3 regions of the Brevibacillus sp. FW301-21C12A genome follow, and region 1 is predicted to be linked to each of the others. Evidence: riboswitches for the same ligand, from Rfam matches in the RefSeq annotation. Region 1 holds a riboswitch; each other region holds the start of a gene.
The links. Region 1 has a riboswitch for S-adenosylmethionine ahead of AC3WQH_RS05010 (BMP family lipoprotein). Riboswitches for the same ligand answer to the same signal wherever they lie in the genome.

Region 1 (7,284 bases):
CCAAAATTCCCAGCGGGTGAGACTGCCCCATCATCATCGCGACCAGGGCGATAAAGCCGCGACCCGCGGTCATCCCTTCCGAAAACATCGTCACTTGCCCCAAAGAAAGCTGCGCTCCGGCAATCCCGCACAAAGCGCCGCACATGACGATCGCGAGCACCTGCAAGCCTGCTACCTTCAACCCAAGGCTGCGGGCAGCCACCGGATTGGAACCGACGGCGAGAACCCGGAAGCCGGTAACCGTCTTGTAAAAGAACAAATAGAGCGCAATCGCGGCCACAAACGCGAGGTAGACGAGCGGCGAATGCCCCGATACGACCTCGCCCACGACCGGAATGTGCTGTAGCCCCGGAATGTCCCACTTCGGCAAGCCTGCCATGTCTTTATCGTAAAAAGCTCCCTTGACGCCAAAAATCGCCCGCAACGCAAACGTCGTCAAACCGAGCGCGAGGAAATTGATCGCCACCCCGACGACGATCTCGTTTGCTTTCAGCTTGATCGTCATATAGGCAAACAGCAGGGAAAAAAGAACGCTCGTCAGCGCCGCGATCAAGATCGCGAGGAACAGATTCCCGGTAAAGTGATTGCCGACGATGGCGGAAAAGGCGCCAACGAGCACCATGCCTTCCAGCCCTACATTAAAAATGCCAACCCGCGCGCACAGCGCTCCCCCCAATGCCGCGAGCAAAATCGGCGTCACCATCCGAATGGTAGAACTGACGAGGGACCAATCAAGCAGTTCCATGAGATTCTCCCCCTTTTGCTTTCCGCTTTTTCCACCAGTCGTAGCTGAATTTAGCCGAGATAAACAGGATCAGCACGGCTGAAATCACACTGGCCAGCTCCAGCGGTACCTCTGTGTTGCGCTCCACGCCCATCGCTCCCGTCTGGAATGCAGCCAGCAGAATCGAGGTAAACACGACACCCACCGGATGGGAGTTCGCCAAAAGCGTTGCCATCAGCCCTGTCCAGGCGAAGTTCGGCACCGTCAAAGCGCCGTCGACAAAACGATAGTGCGCCCCCAGCACCTCGACCGTTCCGGCCAGGCCGGCCAATCCGCCGCTCGCAAACATGCCCGTCAGCATGACGCGAATGCCGTTGATCCCCCCGTACTGGGCAAACAGCGGGTTTTGTCCGAGCATTTTCACTTCATAGCCAAACGGCGTAAAGCGAATCACCCAAAACAGGATCGCGGCACCGACGATGGCAAACAAAAAGCCCGCGTGCACGCTCATCCCCGCAAACAACTTGGGCAACCAGACGCTTTTATCGAGCATGACCGTCTGCGCCAGCGCCGCCGAACCGCTGCGGTCGCGAAACGGCTCGGTTACGAGGTAGCTTGCGAACAGAACGGCGATATAGTTGAACAGCAAGGTGGAGATGAGCAGCGGTATGCGGAATCTCGCCTCCATAAAGCCCGGCAGCAGCGCCCACAAACCGCCTGCCGCCATCCCCGTGAGAATCGCCGCCACCAGCTTCACGACTCCCGGTGCGGGCAAATAGATCGCCACGAGCGTAGCGCTGATCGCCCCGAGCACCATCTGTCCTTCTGCCCCCAGGTTGAACACTCCCGCCCGAAAAGCAAGCGACAGCCCCAAGGCGATCAGCATGATCGGCGTCGCTCTCGCCAAGGTAGAGGTGAAGAAGTAGAAGCTGCCGAAGGCCCCTTTCCACATTTCCTGATACGTGCCCAGGATAGATTCCCCTACCGAAGCGATGACGAGCGCCCCGATCAACAGCCCGATGACAACCGCCAAAAGCGGCTGAACCAGTGATTTACCCAGCTCTTTGATTGCTGCCATGAACGCTTCCTCCCGCCATTAACACGCTGATTTTTTCCTCGGTTGCCTCTTTGCGCGAAAGCTCTCCGGCGATCCGCCCTTTGTACATCACCAATATGCGGTCGGACAGCGCCAAAATTTCCGACAGCTCGGACGAAACCAGCAAAATTCCGTCGCCTGCGTTGCGCTTGTCGATCAGCGCCTGATGGATGTACTCCATCGCGCCGATATCGACACCCCGGGTCGGCTCTGCCGCGATCAAAAACGGAGTCTCATGTCCCAGCTCGCGCGCCACGATCAGCTTTTGCAGATTTCCGCCCGACAAATTCCCGGCCAGCTCCTGAAGCTGTCTGGAGCCTGTCTTGATCGCGAACTTTTCTACCCAGCCTCTGACGACCTGGCGAAAAGCTTCGCGCCGCACGACGCCGCGCCGATTGAACGCAGGCTTTCGCTGATAGCCCATCAGCGCGTTTTCCTCGACGCTCTCCAGCTTGGCCGTCCCCCACAAGTAGCGATCTTCCGGGATGTGCGCCAAGCCCGCCTCGCGAATCGTCGCGACAGTCTGGTTGGTGACGTCCTTGCCGCCCAGCCGAATCGTTCCCTCCTGTGCCGTCCGCAAGCCGCTGATCGCTTGCAGCAGTTCGGACTGGCCGTTGCCCGATACGCCCGCGATGCCGACGATTTCCCCGTGATGCACGGTAAAGCTGACCCGGTCGAGCAACGTCTGCTTTTCCCGAACCGTCAAGTTCTCCACCTGCAAAAGCGGCCCCCGCTCCAGATCGACGCGCTCGCTCAGCTCCCGCAGCTCGCGTCCGACCATCAGCCGGGCCAGATCGTCCACATTCGTCTCGTCGCGCGCTACCGTGCCCGTCACCTTGCCGCCGCGCAACACCGTGATCCGATCTGCGACCTCCATCACTTCCTGCAGCTTGTGCGTAATCAAAATGACGCTCTTCCCGCTCTCCGCCAGATTGCGGATCGTCTGCAACAGCTCGCGAACTTCAAGCGGCGTCAGCACGGCAGTCGGCTCGTCCAGCACGATGATGTCCGCTCCCTGGTACAGCACCTTGAGAATTTCCACACGCTGCTGCTCGCCGATGGAGCAGTTGGACACTCTAGCCTGTGCATCTATCGGAATCCGGTACTGCTCGCTTAGTGCGCGGACCTTTTCCACGGCGTCCTTCCGGCGGAAAAATCCGGCCTGCTGCGGCTCGTAGCCGATCACGATATTTTCCGCCACGCTAAACTCGCCAAACAGCATGAAGTGCTGGTGCACCATCCCGATCCCGCTGCGAATGGCGTCCTGCGGCCCGCGAAAAGCGACAGGCTTGCCGCCTAGCACGATCTCGCCGGACGTAGGCTGCTCCATGCCGTACAGCATCCTCATCAGCGTCGTCTTGCCCGCGCCGTTTTCCCCGACGATGGCGTGGACTTCTCCCGCAGCAAGCGAAAACGAGACCTTGTCGTTTGCAATAAAATCTCCGTATTTCTTGGTCATGGCCCGCATTTCCAAACGATCGGTCATCCTTGCTCCTCCTTCTTTGCGCCTAGCCTTTCTCTTCCTTGCCTCTGCTCCTTGCCTTGCATATAAGGAAGACCGACTACACAGTTGTAGTCGGTCACAATCATGCACTGTGCGCTAGCTGTTAAAACGAGTCTGGCACTTTGCGGGTACCAGCGATGATCTCCTCGCTGATCGCTTTTACTTTGTCCACGACTTCCTGGCCAATAAAAGCGTTCAGAGGCGTCTGGCTCTCGTGCGTCACATACGTTACGCCTACGCCTTTTTCTTTCAGGCCGTAAGTGACAACGCCCGGCTTGAACGAGCCTTCTACGAACGACTTCACGGTTTCATACGCAGCGGCATCTGTCCCTTTGAGCTGGGACAACACGATGTGCTCAGGGTCGATCGTGGTGCGGTCAACGTCCTGTCCCGATGTATAGAAGCCTTTTTCCTTCGCGGCCTCGAACACGCCGAGGTCGCCTACTGCTGCCGCTCCGTTGATGAAGTCGGCGCCTTTGGATGCTTGCAGCAGCGCCAGCTCCTTCGCTTTTGCCGGGTCAGAGAAGCTTCCTACGTAGTTCACCAGGAACTCCGCGTTTGGATTGGTTGCTTTCAAGCCTTCCTGGAAGCCGCCTGTCCATTTTTTCAACAGCGGAATATCCATGGCGACAACCATGCCGACCTTGTTTGTCTTCGTGGCAAGACCTGCCGCAGCGCCCATCAGGTAAGCCGCTTCCTGCTCGCGGAAGGTAACGCTGCGCACGTTTGGCAAATCTACTACGGTATCAATAATCGCGAAGTTGCGGTCAGGATTTTCGGCTGCCACTTTTTTCAGCGCGTCTTCCGCTTCAAAAGAAGAAGTGATAATCAGATCGTAGTTTTCCGCTACCGCAACGCGCAAATTTTCTTCGATGGCGCCGTGGTCAGTAGACTCGATGCTTTTTACTTCTGCGCCAAATTCCTGTCCTGCTTTTTTCGCGCCTTCGTCCATTTGCTGGAAGAACGGGTTTACCCCGATTTTTTCCGGCAAAATCAGCGCAATGCGCTTCTTCGCCGCGCCTTCTTGCCCTGCCGCTTCTTCCTTTGGCTTGTCAGCAGGCGCATTTCCGCCAGCCGAACAGCCCGCAGCCAAAACAGCAAAAGTGGTGAATGCTAACAACAACTTCTTCATGGTGTCTTCCGCTCCCATCCGAACGTTCTACGTTTTTTCTGTATCCTACTACGTAATGTACGGCTTTTTTCCGAAAAAATCAATATTAAACACGAATATTTTGCAATAAAAATATTTTATCGTTCGTGTATTACCCCTCCTGACAACAAAAAAACTCTTCCCGAAGGAAGAGTTTGCGTCCGAAGCCGTCCTCTTCCTCATCTGTCAAAACCCCGGTACAGGTTTTGCAGGAATTGGCACCTTTCTGTCCATGTCACGCATGTCCAGTGGTTGCCGGGCTTCATCGGGCCAGTCCCTCCGCCGCTCTCGATAAGGAGATAAAAACTATCAAGTTACAATGCATTCATTCTAGCAGAACAAACTGAAAAAGCAATTGTTTTTTCAGACTGTTCTCGCCAATTTTACACTTTGGCGCCTATTGTCTGTGAAACGTTTCCTGCAGCCGATGCGACAGATTGTTCAGCTCCCCCAGCTCTTCGGTAATTTCCCGCACCTTTTGATGCTGGTTTTCCGCTGTGGCGAAAAGCTCCTCCAGATTGGCGACCGACTGCTCGGTGACAGCGGTAATGGTCGACATTTCCATCGCCACTTCGCCCGAGCGCATTTTTACCCGGTTCATGCTGGAGCCGACCTGCTCCGCTGCCTGCAGGAAGGCCATCATGCCGGAGCGCACCGCCTCGATCGACGCCACTGTTTTCACAGCCAGCTCCTGGCCTTTTGCCACCGAAGCTTCCCCGTTGCTGATCTGCTGTACAGCGTTCTCGCTTTCCTGATGGAGCGATTTGAGAATCTCGGTAATTTCCTGTGTAGCGGTTGCGCTCTGCTCCGCCAGCTTGCGCACCTCGTCTGCCACCACGGCGAAGCCGCGGCCGTGCTCGCCTGCACGCGCCGACTCGATGGCGGCGTTGAGCGCAAGCAGGTTCGTTTGCGTCGCAATCTGGTTGATGGCTCCTACGATTTCCTCGACCCGATTGGCCTGGCGGTTGAGCTGGTGAATCGTCGACGCTGCCACGTTGACGGCAGAAACGATCTGTTCCATTTGCTGCGACAGCTCTTTCATCATGTCGACGCTTTCTTTCAGGCGGCGGTTGTTCTGGTCGGACTCGCTCTTCATCGCGTTCGTCTGCGTGGTGACCGCCACGATCTCCTGGTCGATCGACTGCACCTCTTCCTCGATCTTCACTGTCGAGTTCGCCTGCGACTCCATGCCCGTCGCCACTTCCTTGAAGGCGATCATCATTTCATCCGTATTGCGTTTCGTTCCTTCGGCATGCTCGTGTACGTGCTCTGTCGTACGGTCGATCTGCTCGGTCATCTGTTGGATATGGACGAGCATCTCTCCCAGGCGACGCTCTTTTTCTTCCGCTTCCTGGCGGGCGATGTTTGCCTTCTGCAAGGACGCTTGTCCCGCCAGACAGAGGTACGTCACCGCTCCCATCATCATCAGAATCGCCATGATGCGTAGCACCAGATTCAGCTCGGTGAAATCGCCGCTGAAAATCTCGTACGATCCTGTGTAAAATCCGACCAGCGTCACGATGATTTGCGCAATTCCGGCTGTCACTACGAGCTTCCAATCCAGGTAAGCCGCGAGAAAACCCATGACCACAAAAGCGAGAAACGTAACTTCTGGATACGTCGTGAAATGATCGAACGAAATCGCGTAAAACATAAGTCCGATCGCTACCAGATAACGAATGACATGGCTGTCTCTTTTGATGAAGTAAAAAGGCGAAACAATAAGGGTGACCAGCAATCCGAGGGAAGTCACTTTCCAGAAATTAGCGTCGACTTGATAGGCAATGAGTCCCGCCATCCACAGATGGTTCCATAGGATAAAAATCATAAAGCCTTCTTTGTCCGTTAATGTGTTGCGAACCAATTGAATCATAGTTGCCCCCCTTTTCCCTGCTACTTATGTATCGGATTCTTTTTCCATTATATCGCGCTCAGATTGACTAATTTGTGAAAAAAGTGAGAACAGCCAAAACCAGTGACGAATAGGCTACTATCATACCCCTTATTTTAAGACATCTGGAAAGGAACTAAGAACCGTGGAAGAACAACGCAATCTTTTGCCAGCCACCGTGCTGACGCGGACGATCCAACGTCCGAATACCACGATTTATTACCCGCAACTGGCAGGGCTAGCCAATCAGCAAGCAGAAAAAGACATCAACCGCGCCATTTTGCAAACGGTCCAAGGATTGATTCACGAACAGCAACGGGTACAAGTACCGGGAAATACCCAAATGCAAGGAAGCTACGAAATCAAAACGAACGAGCGCGGCATTTTCAGCGTCACCATGAGCAATTACGCGTACACTCCGCAAATGGCCCACGGCATGACCTTCCTCGGGTCGGTGACGGCAAACATCCATACAGGCAAGCTCTATACGCTGCGCGAGCTGTTCAAGCCGGGCAGCGACTACGTCAACGTCCTGTCCGCGAACATCAAACGCCAGATCGAGGCGCGGCAAATCCCGACGCTGAACGGTTTTACCACGATCAAGCCCGATCAAGATTTTTACGTTGCCGACAAATCATTGGTCATTTACTTCCAACTGTACGAAATCACCCCGTACTATGTCGGCTTCCCGATGTTTCCCATCTCCATCTACGAGTTGGAGCCCATCATTGACGAAAACGGGCCGCTTGGCATTTTGGCTGCCGATTAACAGCCCTCCTTTTACCTTCTTCCCCGAGCTGATGCCCTTGAAACGGCATCGGCTTTATTTTTGTCAGAAAAACGCCTTCTTTTCCACTCGAATAAACATTTACTTATATGTCCTGAACTGCTACTATGTTATTTGTACATATTTACTTAA
Region 2 (7,284 bases), on a different contig from region 1:
CATCCTTTTTTACCTCTACAAGAGAAGTCTTCTCGTCGCTTGGCCTCATTACGATTCTTTTGGCAAACAGCTCGTTTTGCTCCACGTTACCCCATCTCCCCCGTAGGCACTGTATCGGGCAAGCCACCGATGTAAAAAAGCAGTTGCGGGTCAAGCCCATCCGTTTTTCCTTCTACAATACGCGACACATGTTCCAATGAATCAGCGGCGTTGACCCACACTCCCGCAAGCTTGGTCACTGGCTCTGCGATGTAAAAAGGCTGCGTCAAGTACAGCTCCAGTCTCCTGCCCCGCACGAATGTCTCCGTTTCCTCCGGGGGAACGGCAGCCTGTTCGCTCGCTTCAAGCCATTGTGCCAGCTCGCGGTATCTGCGCAACAGTTTCTTGGCTTTTTGCTGGACTGTAAAATGACGGTTTTCGAAATGGGCGTCTTCCAGCAAAGTCGCGGTAGAGGCTACGGGATCAATCGCCGGATAAAAACGCTTGCTGGACAAGACAAGATCAAATTGCCAAAGCGTATCCAACGGACCATAGGGGACAATCTCTTCCGTGGCCACGCCGCTCACATCAATCAGAAATACGGTCAAGTCTGTTACTCGCGCTTCGGCCAGCATGCCCCGCAACTTGCCAAGCTCCCCAAATAACACGTAAGACCGGTCAGCGGCCAGTACGGCTGTGCCGTGTTCTTCTGCTTGCAAAATGGCTTGAAAGCACTCTTCGCAGCTATCACATACGGCTGCCGCTTCTGAAATGACCTCTTCCATGCCCACGACATCCCGAGCCGGGCGCCAGAAAACAGGGGTAAAGCCTGTCTGCTTCAGGCGCAAAAACAACTCCGCCAGCACGACCAGTTGTCCCATCCCTGGCTTTGCCACCAACCCGACCGTCCCCCCGCGAACGACAGGGGCGAAAACGTCGATCACCTTGATTCCCGTCTCCAGCATTTTCGTTTGCCCGCCGCGAATAATCAAATCGTCAAGACGACAGCCTGCCAGCTCAGCCAGACTCACCAACGTGCGAACCTCTGCCCGGCCGACAGGAATTTTGCCCGTACACAAATTGGACACCGTAGCTGGCCGCAAGCCTGCCTCTTTAGCGGCTGCAGTCAGGTTGGGAACCTTGCGTCTGAGCAAGGCGACATTAAGAGTCAAGTTATCCGTCATGCGCTCCCTCCTTACCATTCAATTACTTCAAAGCGTAACATTTATTACTCTAAAAAGAAACAAAATATTTCCTGACAACTCTGACTACGTTATTATGTTGCACGTATATTGGCTACACAAAAAAGCTGTCCGCCTCCGGACAGCTTCTTTCACTCGTTCCTGCGCCGAGTCGTGGATTCGTCTCTGCACGCCCACGCCGCTTTCCCAAGCTGCGTGTTCTTTCAAAACTCCACGTAAAACGGGTGCTTTTCCTCCTGCAAGCACAGCTCAATTCGCTGCCGGAAGTTGCTCCACGTAACCTTTGTTAGCGCCTCTTCAATCGGGAAAAACCCGGCTTCCAGACACTCGGGCGTCGCGATCAGCTTCCCGCCAATCGGCCTCGCTAAAAACAGCACATTGCAGATCGACTTGCTCACGTTTTGAAACACGCCGCAAAACTTCGTAATTTCGATGTCCAAGCCGCACTCTTCCTTCGTCTCCCGGATGGCTGCCGCCCGGATGGACTCGCCTTCCTCCACTTTTCCGCCAGGCATCTCCCAGCCGCGCCTCGGGCCTTTTATCAGCAGCACTTCCTTGCGCTCGTTGACAATGATCGCTGCAGCAGACAGTGAATGCTTAGGTACAGTCAAAGGCTTGCCTCCTTTTTTCCGGTTTCTTGCTTTTGCTGTCCGTCAAGTGAGATAAATCCCGCCGCAAATGTCGTGCGGAAGCGGCAATGCATTCGCCGCGCCGATTTTCGCGAAAAAAGGACGCTCTCCGCTCGCCGCTAACGCCTGCTGCGCCGCTCCAGGCTGCGTCGGTTCACACAGGACGATGCTTCCGCCGGGCAGCGCAAGCGACAAGCAACGCGCACCCAGTCGCTCATCCGTGAAAACTTCCCCGCCCTGCAAGCCGAACCACCGCGTCCAGTCCGCAGCAGCCGCGTCCAAATTCGCGACAGCGAAGCCGACAGCCAGAAGCTCGGCTGCTCCGTTCGGATGCGGAGCGATGATCCCGCGCTGCGTCAAATCTGCCTGGCGCTCCTCGTCTGTCTCCTGCCACTCAATCAAAAACGGCAGCTTTCGCGCAGTCTGCGGGTCTTCGGCAAACAGCATGCGCCAGCGCAATGTTTTTCCGTCGTCTCTTGTGCGGCTGCCGTCTACTGGCCCTGTCAGCTTCAGCCCAAGCGCGCGAAATCGCTCCACCCACCGATCCATTTCGCTGGTGCGCAAGGCGATTTGTCCAAGCCCTTCGCCAAGCTCGTGCTCCGCGACCAACTGCGCGATGAGCGGATTGTCGGATCGTCCGGCAACCGCCGCATCCTCGACCGCCAAAAACTCCACATACGACAAGCCAAAATAGCTGAGACTGTTCCATGTCCCCCAATGGGTGTGCCTGCCTCCCGTTACAGCGTGAAATCCGGCTTCGCGAAACAGCCGCGCTGCTTCTGCGGGCGGACGATGGACAAAATGAACCAGATGGTCAAAGGACAATTGCATCTTTTTTCGCCTCTTTTCGTAATTACCTTTATCATAGCAAAATTTAGCAGCTTTTCGTTAGCGAAGAAAGGAGAAGCATGAACGAGACGAATCACAGCCGGAGACGCTCCCGGCGAAGACAGACAAAACCAAAGTGGCTTCGGGCAGGGAAAAATACGCTGCTTTTCAGCTTGCTCGCCGTCCTCGGGGCAGGCGCTTATCTCGGCTTCACTGCGCTCGGCAAGCACGAGGCTCCCAAAGCCACTCCCGCACCAGAGCCGGTCGCTGCCCCGGAGCCGACTGTCCGGCTCAGCTTTGTCGGGGACGTCATGATGGCAGGAAATGTGGAAAACGTTTTGCTAGAAAAAGGCTACGACTACCCGTTCACGCATGTGCGCTCGCTTTTTTTGCAGGATGACTACACCATCGCCAACCTGGAGACGCCGCTTACGACGAGAGGGACTCCCGCCGACAACAAAGCGTACGTCTACAAGTCGTCCCCTTTGGCTGCGCCCGCCATGCAGGCCGCCGGAATCGACGCGGTCAATCTGGCGAACAACCACTCGATGGATCAGGGCGTAGACGGCTTGCTCGATACGTTCGCCGCGCTGGAGGAACACCGGATCGCCTATGTCGGGGGCGGAGTCGATGCCACCCGCGCCTTCGCGCCTGTTTTTGTGGAGAAAAACGGCATCAGGCTCGCCGTGCTCGGATTCAGCCGGGTCATACCGGAAGTGAGCTGGTTCGCGCAAAAAAACGGGCCGGGACTGGCGGGAACCTACGACCCCGCCTTGGCCGTCCAAGCCATCGAGCAGGCGAAAGCACAGGCTGATCTCGTCGTCGTGATCGCCCATTGGGGCAAAGAGCGCGAAGACTTTCCCGTCGATCATCAAAAAGAACTCGCCAAGGCGTACATCGACGCAGGCGCTGACCTGATCGTCGGCGGCCATCCGCACGTGCTGCAAGGCTTTGAGCAGTATCGCGGCAAATGGATCGCCTACAGCCTGGGCAACTTCATTTTCACGCGCTCGACCGAGCCGAAAACGTGGGAAACGATGGTGCTGCAAGCAAGCTGTACGAAAAACGCCGCCTGCGACCTGACAATGCTTCCGTTCCACGCCGAACTGGGACAAGCCGTGCCGATGAACGCCACAGATGGAGCCGCTTTGCGCAAGCGAATCGAATCGCTCTCGGAAAACGTCCAGATTGACGCAGAGGGCCGCGTGCGGGGAAGTTAGCATGGCATAGTATAACCCCCGTCCTATTCGCCACTTCAGCCGGAAGCCGCTCATGAAAAAACGGGCGCATCCCTGTTCTTTTGGCTGAAACCTCTCCAAGCCTTATTCGTAAACCATAGCAAGACCGCTTTTACGAGCAAAAGGAGGGAGAGCATGACAGGAGCCATCATTACCGTAGCAGCCATTGGCGTTTTTCTGCTCTCGGGCTATTTCATGACCAAATGGGAAAAAGCCGTCTTCCCGGGAAACCAGCAAAACGGCTCCGCCCCTGATCCCCCCAAGCATTCGGACAAAAACGGCAGGCAGTAGGACGCCATCCATCTGGCATTCGTCCTTGCTGCCTGCCCGTTTTTTCTTTTGCGCCGCTTTTTCGGGTTATGCCGTTTCCAGCAGCGGGAAGCAGCGGACGGACAGGCCAAAATCGCTTTTCAGCACTTCCTCGTGCTCTTCGCGAATCCCTGTTACGATCAACCCCGCGCGCAATACTCCGCCCAGATCGAATTGGACTTTCAGCTTCGTCACCGTCACGCCCGCCTCGCGCAAGAAATGCAGGACGCGATCAGGCGTCGCAGCGAGACACGAGCCTTCGAGATAACACAGCACGCGCTCGTCCTGCCATTGACCCGGCTGCGCTTCGGCCGTTTTTTCCTTCCAGGCCGGATGCGGGGTAAACGGCTGCGTCAACAAATAAGCCAAATCCTCGACAACGGCGCTTGCCGTCGGCAGCTCGCCTGCGCCTCTGCCCGTAAACAGCAGATCGCCTACGATGTTTCCGGAAAGCTGAACAGCGTTGAAAGCATCCTGAATTTGCGCCAGCGGATGAGCGACAGGCAGCATGGTCGGCTGAACCGAGAGCCGGATTCCTTGCTCTGTTTTGTGCGCCTGGGCAATCAGCTTGATCCGGTAGCCCAGCTCGTTTGCGATACGGATGTGACCAGGAGACAAATCGGCAATCCCTTTGCGCACGACATTTGCAAGCGGCAGCGATTCTCCGTACACAAGCTGCGCGAGAATGTACAGTTTGTACATCGCGTCGAATCCTTCCACGTCAGAGCGCGGATCGGCTTCCGCATACCCCAGCTCCTGCGCTTGCTTCAACACTTCCTGATAGGGAAGCTGCTCCGCTTCCATTTTCGTCAGGATGAAGTTCGTCGTACCGTTGAGAATGCCGCGCACTCCTTGAATATCGTTCGTGCGCAAAAACTGTCGCAGCACGCTCAAAATCGGGATGCCGCCTGCCACGCTCGCCTCATAGGCCAGATGGACCTGATGCCGGTTTGCCAGATCGACCAACTCTGTGCCGCGTTTGGCAAGCAGCTCCTTGTTCGCCGTCACCACGTGGCAGCCTTTTTCGATCAAGGCACGGACGTAGTCATACGTCGGCTCGACGCCCCCCATCACCTCGACGACAATGTCCACATCGCTTTTCAACACGTCCTCAAAATCCGTGGTCAAAAGCGCGGGATCTACCTGAACGGCCCGTTCTTTTTCCGAATCGCGGACCAATGCTTTGACAATTTCGATTCGCTTGCCCAATCTCGCAGCCAGCTTCTCCTGCTGCGAACGAATCGTCTTGATGACGCCGCCCCCTACTGTTCCCAATCCAAGCAGCCCTACCTTGACTACACCTGCGCTCATTTCTACCACCTCATAGCAATATTTTCGTAAAAAGAAAAAACCTTCCCGCTAAGAAGAAGGTTTTGGCATCAACGAAATCCTTCTCCTTATCTCCCAGGACGCTTCCGCCCTGCAGGAATTGGCACCTTGTCACAAGCTGTGTGACGGTTGCCGGGCTTCATCGGGCCAGTCCCTCCGCCTCTCTGGATAAAGAAAACTATGAATTTTTGCTCTTTCTCGTCGAGAAAGCGGCCAAGCGAAAAGCTTATTGGAAAAGAAAGCCTTTGTTGAGCGGAAACATCAAAAAACCTTCTTCGCTAAGAAGAAGGTTCGTCATAACTGCTACGATGTACCCGCTTCTTATCTTTCGGAACGAAAACGCCCCGCAGGAATTGGCACCTTGTCGCACTACGCAACGGTTGCCGGGCTTCATCGGGCCAGACCCTCCACCTCTCTGGATAAGAACTTTGTTTGCTGTTGAGCCTATTCTAAGAAATTCCAAAGCATTCGTCAACAAAATTCTTTTTCGTTTTTAACCAGGCTAGATGCGGTCAGAAACGGTTCAGATACGGCCAAAAACGGGACAACCGTTCCGAATGTACGGTCGCCTTCACCTGGCAAAAACGCTTTCGACTTCCTCCGTACTGCAGCAAACGCAACGGACCAGCCCTTCCTCGCTTTCCCCCGACAGCTCTCGTTCTTCGACATAACCGCACCATTGACAGATGAAAAGCTGAACCATGCTGCCCCCTCCTTTAAGTTGCTCACGGTCAATCAGCGCCGATTTCCTCTCCCCAAAACAAAAAACGCATTTTCTACTGATCGAAAAAAGATCCGATCGTTAGAAAATGCGCAGGCAAGCAATAGACATCCTTGTCCGTTTGCCAGTATGGCGAGTCCTCTAACACCTCCCTATCTCCCGTAGGTCCATCAGTGTTGTTGAAACAGGCAGGTCTCCTGACTTCGGGATCATCGTCTGGCGCTGCCTTCCCTGTCCAGCGGCTGGACAAGTGGCCTGTGTGCGCGAAACTCCCCTCTTACAGTGGCGGGACCGTGTCGGATTTGCACCGAGCTTCCCTATTATCCTTAGCAGCGAATCGCCGCAAGGAACCTGTTCCCCCGTATGCAATTTTGCAAATCGTTACTACCATTCTATTCTACTTTTCCTGAAAAATGGTAGAATAAACAAGCGAAAGGGACGAATCAAATCAACGCGGTTCGCTTTTGCATACCGTCTACAGTGAATACCTTTCCCGCAATATGCGACAGTGATGGGCCTCATGCCCGGCAATGACATAGGCCAAAGTGCGTGCGGACAGTTTGTTGCCGTTGGCCGTCCCTGTTCGCGTCCACGCCTCCTCTGCCACTCCCCGCAACAGAGCGCGCGTCGACTGCCGAACAGCCTGATATTCTTCGAGCAAATCGGCCAGGTCGCGTTTCTGAAAAAAAGCTTGCGCAACATACGCATTTTCGTCAAATCCGACGAGCGGTGTCTGATCTCCCCGGGCAATTCGCAGCAAGCGGTAGCTCATAATCCGCTCCGTATCGATCAGATGCCCCAACACTTCTTTTACGGTCCATTTGCCCGGCGCGTAGCGATACTCCGCTTGCGCCTCGGTAAGCCCGGCATACATCTCGACGGTCTGCGCCAGTTGCTTCGCCAGTACGGCTGTCAACTCGCCTTCTGGCACTTGCTCGACATAGTAGGCAAAATACTCCCCGTATTCCTCGCGATTTGGTCGACTTGGCATGCTTTTCGCCTCCTTTGATTTTGGGAACGGTCATTCCTTTGCTGTCTGGCCTTTTCTT
Region 3 (7,284 bases), on a different contig from region 1:
GGCAGGGAGATAATCGTCCAAGGGGAGATGGCGAATGAAAAAATATGCCTTCAATGAACTGACGGTCTTCCAGTACATTTATTTGATTCACGGTGCGCAGGTAGGGATCGGGGTGTTGTCCATGCCGCGAGAGCTGGCCGAGGTGGCAGGGACGGACGGATGGCTCTCAATTTTGATTGGTTGGTTCGCGGCTATGGCGGTCAGCCTGGTCATCATCGGCATCATGAAGCGCTATCCCGGCAAAACGATTGTGGATCTGCAGCCGTTGTTTTTGGGTAAATGGCTGGGGAAAGTCTGTGTTGCAGGAATCGCCGTCTATTGCGGTTTTGCCTCTTTCACTGTCATGGCCAACACTGCGGCCATCGTCAATACGTGGATTCTTAGTCAGACACCGATTTACATGGTAGTTATTTTGCTGGCCATTCCGGCTTATATGGTTCTCCAAGGCGGCTTGCGGGTGCTTGGACGGTATGCCGAGCTGATCTTTTATCTGACGCTGTGGATGCCGATCGTCTTGGTCACTGTCTTGCCGAAAACGAACTGGCTTTATTTGCTCCCTATTTTCAAGGAAGGGTGGTGGCCGATTCTGGTGGCAACAAAATCAACGGTTCTGTCTTTTTTAGGATTTGAACTGGCTTTTTTTCTCTATCCTTTTTTGCAGAAAAAGCAGTATGCAGTCCTTGGTATCGTTGTGGCCAATACGTTGTCCATGCTGATTTTTATGAATATCACCTTGTTCAGTTTCGTGTTTTTCAACCCCGATGAAATTCTACAATATACGTGGCCAACATTGAATTTATGGAAGGTGATTGAGTATCGATTTTTGGAACGAATGGATATTATCTTTCTCGCTTTCTATTTATTTTACTTGTCTACAACCAGCTTCCCTTATCTGTATTTTTCAGTCTTCTCGTCAAGTCAATTGTTCGGTGCAGCAGATCATCGCAAGCATTTAGGCATCGCTTTGCTGTTGGTTATTTTACTGCTTTGGCTGTATACGCCTACGTTCATGGATTTACTCAAATGGAAGCAGTGGTGGAGCACTGGCGGTTTGCTATTCGGATACGCGCTGCCCGTTCTGGCTTTTGTGCCGATCTGGCTGCTGCGTAGGTCAGTGAAGGAGTGAAGGTTATAAAAAGATACGTACACGTTCTATTGATTTTGTGTGTAGTCTCCCTGCTGACGGGGTGTGTGGATCGGATTGATCTGGAAGACGCGACGATCACCCTGATGACAGGGATAGATCTGAATGAAAAAGATCAGCTTCTCGTCTATTTATCGAGTCCGGTGTTCAGCAAGGAAGCCAAGGATAAGGAAGAGGAGTACGGAGTCAAGATAGAATCGCTCCGTCAGGCAAGAGGACGGTTTGACGGGCTGGTGACGGGCCTTTCGTTATCAGGCAAAATACAGGTGTTCGTTATCGGGAAAAAACTGTTGGAACATCCCGATTGGTTTCCCATTATGGATGTGATGTTTCGCGATGCGCGATTTACGGTGAATGCGCGAGTGATCGTTTGCGACGGGCCGGTCAAGGAGCTGTTCAATTTTAATCCGACGGATAAGCCGCGGCTTCCGCTTCACCTAACCAGGCTGCTCGATAAGGCAAGCCAAAGGAATTTGACAGTAACAACAAGGTTACAGGAATTTCATCGACAAATGTTTGAAAAAGGAGGCACACCGTTACTCGCTGAAATCAACTCAGGACGCTCTGTTAAAGTATTGGGGACGGCACTGCTAAACAAGGGCGGCAAGTACGCTGCGCTGCTCGAGCCAAGAGATACGATGCTGTTGCAGATGCTCCGTAATCAAAAGCAGGGAGAGACATCCTTGACGCTTCCGCTTCCCGTAAACGGTGGCAGCAATCACATAGCGAGGGATCGGCTCAGTTTTTTGGTGAATGGCGTCAATCGCTCCGTGAAAACAAGCTACCGTAACAATCGGTTTCAATTCGACGTAAAAATGAAAATTCGCATTTCCATCACCGAAAGGCTGTTTTTGTTCGACATGGAACAAGACTACAGGAAAATGGAGCAAATGATTAGCGAGGAACTGCGCAAAGAGTTCGCAAATCTGGTCACAAAGTGCCAGGAGAGTGGAACAGACCCGTTTGGCTTTGGCGTGTACGCCCGTGCCTATGAGTACGAGGAGTGGAAAAAGGTACAGGAAGATTGGCCGGCGGCATTTGCCAGAGCCGATGTCCGTATTGTGCCGGAGGTGTCGATTATAGGCGATGGCGTCATTAAGTGAGTAAATAGCAGGAAAAAGGAAAAGCACCTTGTCGCCAAGGCTATGGTCCAAGGTGCTTGTTTGTTTTTGCGATACGTATCAGTAGATAGCCTCCCAGCCTGCAGGAGTGACGAACAGGCGGATTGCCTTGATTTTGCGGTCGTCCATCAAGGTGAAGTAGTGGCGGAAGTTCGGCGGTACGGAGATCAGGTCGCCTGGCTCAAGCTCGACGTCGAAGTAGCGCCCGTCTTTGCCCTTGATCGCGAAAATGCCGTGGCCGTCTACGCAGAAGCGGCACTCGTCGTCGGTGTGATGATGCTCGTTCTTGAATTTCACGAGCAGCTCATCGAGGTTAGGGGTTTTGTCAGAGAGGACGATGATGTCGGCAGTCAGGTAGCCGCGGCGCTCGCTGATCGCGTCGATCTCCGGCTTGAAGGCGGCGAGAATCTCCTGTTTTTCTTCCTCTGTCGGGCTGTAGTTGTCGCGGTGCTTGGGATCGAGGCGGTCTACGCCCCATTTTTCGTAAATGATCTCTTGGCTGTCCAGGAAGGAAATGACTTCCTCCGGTGCGGAAATGTACTCGTTAGTGTCGTGGAAACGAATTTGTGCCATCTTGTTTGCCTCCTTGGTTAATTGGTTGTAGTGGACACGACGGCTTGGCGCAGTTGCAGCCAGCGGGCGTGGTACTCGAACAGAAATTCAAATGCTTCCAGGTGGCGCTTCGCTTCAAAGTCGTTGCCGCCCCAGGCGTAAATGCCGTGGTTGCGGATGAGCACGCCCGGAATTTCCGGGGTGATGACTTTTTCAATCGCGGCGGCCAGGGTCGGAATATCGGCAAAGTTCTCAACAATCGGAACAGTGATACGCGCGTTTTCCTCCCAAATGCCCAAGCCTTTAATCAGCTCTTGCCCCTGGATGGAGAAGGCGCGCTGGCCGAAGTACAGCTCGGAGATGAGGTTGTTCCAAACGGTATGGACGTGGAAGCAGGCACCTGCCTGCGGGAACTTTTGATAGACGACGGCGTGGATCAACGTCTCTGCGGACGGCTTGAGCGAAGTCGCGTCTACAGGGCGGGAATCTCGATCGACTACGAGGTAGTCTTCCGGCGACAGCTTGGTCTTGTCTTTGCCGCTTGCGGTTACGGCAAATTGCAGCGGCTCGTTCTGGATTTTGATCGAGAGATTGCCGCTGGTACCGGGAAACCAGTCCCGGCGGGCAAATGTCAGCTTGGCGTCGTCCAGACGGCGAAAAGCGTCCAGACGTTGTTCGAGTGTTGCGGTCATGGATTAGACAACCTCCTGTTTCAGTTCGGTCAGCGTGCCAATCACGTCGTGGAAGGTCGCGAATGTGCTGTGCGGCAGCGCAAGCTCCTGTGCCTTCTCGGCGAGGAAGGAGCGGGCGATGACGTAGTCGGCGATCTTTGCGCCAGCCAGGTCCGTGATCGAATCGCCAATGACGACGCGATAGTGAGTGGCAGGGTCGTAGCGGCGAATGATGGTCGTCTTGCACATGCCGCAGCCGTTTGTGCAGTGCTCGTCGCAGGAGTGCGGCCACGTGATCGTGATGTTCTCGCCGGAGAAGTCGCTGCCGTTGCAGTAGATCGGGACACCGCTAAGGTCAAACGGAGCGAGAATCGGCTGGACGAAAAAGTCGATGCCGCCGCTCGTAATCAAAAGCTCGATGCCTTCCTCGCGGCAAAAGCGGACGAAGTCAGCGAAGCCGGGGCGAATCGTAGCCTCCTGGACGATGTAGTCTACAATATCCTGGCGCAAGGAAGAAGGGAGCAACTGAAACAGCTTGCCGACGCCTTCCTGTACGCTTATTTGTTGCGAAAGAATTTGTTTGGTGAGTGCTTCCCATTCGGGGGGAGCGAACTTTTTCACAATCGCGACGATGTTGTCTTTTTCCGTAATCGTTCCGTCGAAATCGCAGAACAGCACGAGCTTTTTGCTCATCGTGCGCCACCCCACTTTTCCAGGGCGATGGCAAGCTCAGGCGATCCGGCAGCGGCTTCTTCCAGGCTGCGCCCGGCAGTGACGGCAGCGATTGCGTCGACAAAAGCTTTCGCTCCGGCCGTCGCGCCGCCGGGGTGGCCGTGAATGCCGCCGCCCGCGTTGACGATTTGGTCGAGACCGAAGTCCTGATACAACTGCGGCACGAGTCCGGGATGAATGCCTGCGGACGGAACCGGGAACGAGCGGCGCACGCCCTCCAGCGGCGTCGTCAAGTTGTGGGCGAGTTGCAGCGCTTCTGTCTTGTCCAGCGCCACGTTGCCGTACGGAGACGGGAACAGCACCAGGTCTGCTCCGGCGATCCGCATCAAGGTGCCGAGCAGAAGCGGCGTGGCGATGCCGTAGTCAGGCGACGGATAGTACGCGCCTGCGAGCGCCGGGTGCGCCATGATCGGGACGTTGACATCCGGATCGGCTGCCAGGCGGTGCAGGGCATCGAAGCCGAAGGCCAGCACGTTGAACAGCAGGCAGTCGGCGCCCGCTTCGACCGCGCGTTTTGCCTTTTCGTTCAGCTCGTTGATCGGCCCGGTCAGGTTGGCGGCGTAGAGGACAGGCTTGCCTGTCTCGGCTTCGGTCTCCAGGGCGATCTGTTTGAACGCCTGGATGCGCTCAAAAAACGGTGCGCGGTCGTCCGCGAAGAAAATTTCGTCATCTTTGACCAAATCGACGCCGCCCTGCGCCTGTGCTTTAAATTGCGTTTTCAGATCGTCGAACGGCAGGCCGAGGCAAGATTTGAAAATGCTCATCAGGAGCGGACGGTTTTGGGCGTCCAGTCGTCCGCGCAGTCCGTCTATGCCGAACTTCGGTCCGGGAAAAGCCTGGAGGAACGAGTCGGGAAAAGCGATGTCGACCAGCTTGATTTTTCCGTCCATCGAGAGCTTTCCGAAAATTCCGGTCAAGAGCGAAGGAATGTCGCTGGTGAAGTTGCGGGTCGGGTAGCTGACGGTAATCAGCCCGCGCACATCCCCGTTTTCCAATGTTTCCAGCGGAGTGGCGCTGACGGCTTCGCCTAGGTACGGCGCCAGCTCCGCTTGCTTGGCAGCGGGCAAGTCCGTCCAGGAGCCGACCGTCATGCCGACTGCGATGGCAGCGGCTTTTTTGTTCAAGTCTTTGGCTTGTGTCAAATAGGTGACGAGGATGCGTTGCTCACTCATGCTAGTCCTCCTTGGCAGCTTGAAAAGCTGTCGTGGTCGTTTCGAAACATGTAATCATGCAAAAAAGCCTCCCCACTTGAGCGGGGAGGCGGTTGTCGACTATGAAAACGTCTCGTCTCCTCTCATCTCTCGGGTCAGTAGCCGGAACAAACAGCTCCGACTCTTATCCGTTGGAATTAGCACCGTTTCGCTATTTTTGTCGAACGCAAAAAAATAGCGCCGGTTGCCGGGCATCATAGGGCCAGTCCCTCAGCCAGCTCGCGATAAGAGTTTATGTGGTTCACACGCCATCTATCCGTGTGCGATACACCCATGATATGCCTTCTCGTTCCGCTAGTCAATCTTTGTTTTTCCGAGAATGTGCATCTGCTCACAGGGAAAAGGAGGCAGCAAGTGAAACTTTTTTACTCAGCGTGCGTGGTATCGGATGAAAGGGTGTGGAGGCATTGGGAAAGTAGGCTTGGAGGACGTGTACCAGTTGCACGTAAACGATATATACCGCTATCTTTTCCGGCTCACACGCGATCGGAGGCAGGCGGAAGACTTGACGCAGGAGACTTTTTTTCGCGCGTATGCCTCCCTGGATGACTATCGCGGGGAAAAAGTGCGGCCGTGGCTGTTCAAGGTGGCCTACCACGCCTTCGTGGACTGGCATCGCAAACAGAAGCGGCGGCCAGTCGATTACGTCGGGAGCGTGCCGGAACGACTGGATGCTTCCGCCGTCGATCCCGCTGACCAGCTCGTGAACCAGGAGTTGTGGGAGGCTGCATCCGCCTGTTTGGAGCGGCTGCCGGAAAAGCAGCGACAGGTGATTTTGCTGTCGGCGATGCAGTTTTCCTACGCGGAAATGGCGGAGGTGCTGGGAATCGAACTGGCGGATGTCAAGCGCTCCCTGTTTCGGGGACGGCAAAAGATGCGGCAACTGTGGAAGGAGGAAGGGCTATGACGAACCAAAACGGGGATGACCGCGAGCAAAAACTGCTTGCTTACCTGAGAGGGGATTTGACGGGAGAGGAAGCGAAACGGCTGGGCGAGGAACTGGCAGACGACGAAGAGTACGGGAAGCGGCTGGAACGGCTATTGCTCGGGGAAGAACAAGGGACAGACGGCAAGCAGGAGGCTGCGCCAGGGCTTTCGGAAGCAAGACAACGGGCGATCGTCCGCCGGGGAAAGTGGAAAAACAGGCTGACGACCTCCTTCTATGCCTTCGCGATTCCTTGCCTCGCGGGTGTGCTCTTGCTGTTCGTAAACGGCTGGGTGGGGACGCTGATGCATGACGATTTGTTCCGGGTGGCACGGGACATGGTCAATTTTACCCAGCCTGGCGTGAGCGTGGGCAGCAGCGGCTCGCAGGTGGGGCTGTTGTACGGCAGCATCGACATGGAGCTGCGAGAGCAGGTTGGCAACGAGGCCAAAAGCGCTGGCCGCTTTCGGAGCACGAATGTGCTGTGGAACGTGAGCGCCAGACCGGAGTGGACAGGGGGCGTCAGGGAGCAAAAGCTGTTTTTCCGCTATCCGCTATCGGCCGGAGAACCGGAAGAAGACACGTCCTTTTTGCGCACGCCTGCCTGGACGACGCTGGAAAAGCTGCCGGAAGGAACGGTTTCCCAACTGGCGATCTCGTTTGACAGCTTCCTGACGTATGAGCAGTATGTCGAGCTGGTTTCCCGCCATGTCAGCAGCTACAACCAGGAGACGGTCTGGTTTGCCGTCGACACTGGCGTGGAGGTGAAACAAGTTGACGGGGAAGCCGGCAATCTGCTACTCGGCCCGGGGGAGGTCTGGGGCTTTGCCGAGCGGGAGCTGGATTACGGAACCGCGCCGATTCAGGTGAACGGAGAAGGCGAGCGGCGAATGGCCGCCTTCATGGGCGAGATGAAGTATTTGACCGA

Region 2: another riboswitch for S-adenosylmethionine. It lies ahead of AC3WQH_RS03715 (homoserine dehydrogenase); the one in region 1 lies ahead of AC3WQH_RS05010 (BMP family lipoprotein).
Region 3: another riboswitch for S-adenosylmethionine. It lies ahead of AC3WQH_RS15465 (2,3-diketo-5-methylthiopentyl-1-phosphate enolase); the one in region 1 lies ahead of AC3WQH_RS05010 (BMP family lipoprotein).

The regions. Positions count from the first base shown of each region.
Region 1 is NZ_JBYTBG010000005.1:13,788-21,071, reverse strand. It holds gene AC3WQH_RS05025 (ABC transporter permease) at 1-745, opposite strand, end outside; gene AC3WQH_RS05020 (ABC transporter permease) at 732-1,802, opposite strand; gene AC3WQH_RS05015 (ABC transporter ATP-binding protein) at 1,777-3,306, opposite strand; gene AC3WQH_RS05010 (BMP family lipoprotein) at 3,428-4,456, opposite strand; SAM riboswitch class I at 4,651-4,772, opposite strand; gene AC3WQH_RS05005 (methyl-accepting chemotaxis protein) at 4,872-6,347, opposite strand; gene AC3WQH_RS05000 (DUF3298 and DUF4163 domain-containing protein) at 6,511-7,134, shown strand.
Region 2 is NZ_JBYTBG010000003.1:188,041-195,324, reverse strand. It holds gene AC3WQH_RS03745 (alpha/beta hydrolase) at 1-85, opposite strand, end outside; gene AC3WQH_RS03740 (P-loop NTPase family protein) at 87-1,163, opposite strand; gene AC3WQH_RS03735 (NUDIX hydrolase) at 1,385-1,792, opposite strand; gene AC3WQH_RS03730 (VOC family protein) at 1,835-2,641, opposite strand; gene AC3WQH_RS03725 (CapA family protein) at 2,719-3,858, shown strand; gene AC3WQH_RS03720 (hypothetical protein) at 4,012-4,167, shown strand; gene AC3WQH_RS03715 (homoserine dehydrogenase) at 4,234-5,496, opposite strand; SAM riboswitch class I at 5,580-5,689, opposite strand; SAM riboswitch class I at 5,833-5,940, opposite strand; cobalamin riboswitch at 6,406-6,605, opposite strand; gene AC3WQH_RS03710 (DinB family protein) at 6,711-7,226, opposite strand.
Region 3 is NZ_JBYTBG010000024.1:33,328-40,611, reverse strand. It holds partial or broken gene AC3WQH_RS15495 (spore germination protein) at 1-38, shown strand, start outside; gene AC3WQH_RS15490 (GerAB/ArcD/ProY family transporter) at 35-1,126, shown strand; gene AC3WQH_RS15485 (Ger(x)C family spore germination protein) at 1,123-2,247, shown strand; gene AC3WQH_RS15480 (1,2-dihydroxy-3-keto-5-methylthiopentene dioxygenase) at 2,326-2,838, opposite strand; gene AC3WQH_RS15475 (methylthioribulose 1-phosphate dehydratase) at 2,856-3,509, opposite strand; gene AC3WQH_RS15470 (2-hydroxy-3-keto-5-methylthiopentenyl-1-phosphate phosphatase) at 3,513-4,181, opposite strand; gene AC3WQH_RS15465 (2,3-diketo-5-methylthiopentyl-1-phosphate enolase) at 4,178-5,392, opposite strand; SAM riboswitch class I at 5,512-5,662, opposite strand; gene AC3WQH_RS15460 (sigma-70 family RNA polymerase sigma factor) at 5,820-6,338, shown strand; gene AC3WQH_RS15455 (anti-sigma factor) at 6,335-7,284, shown strand, end outside.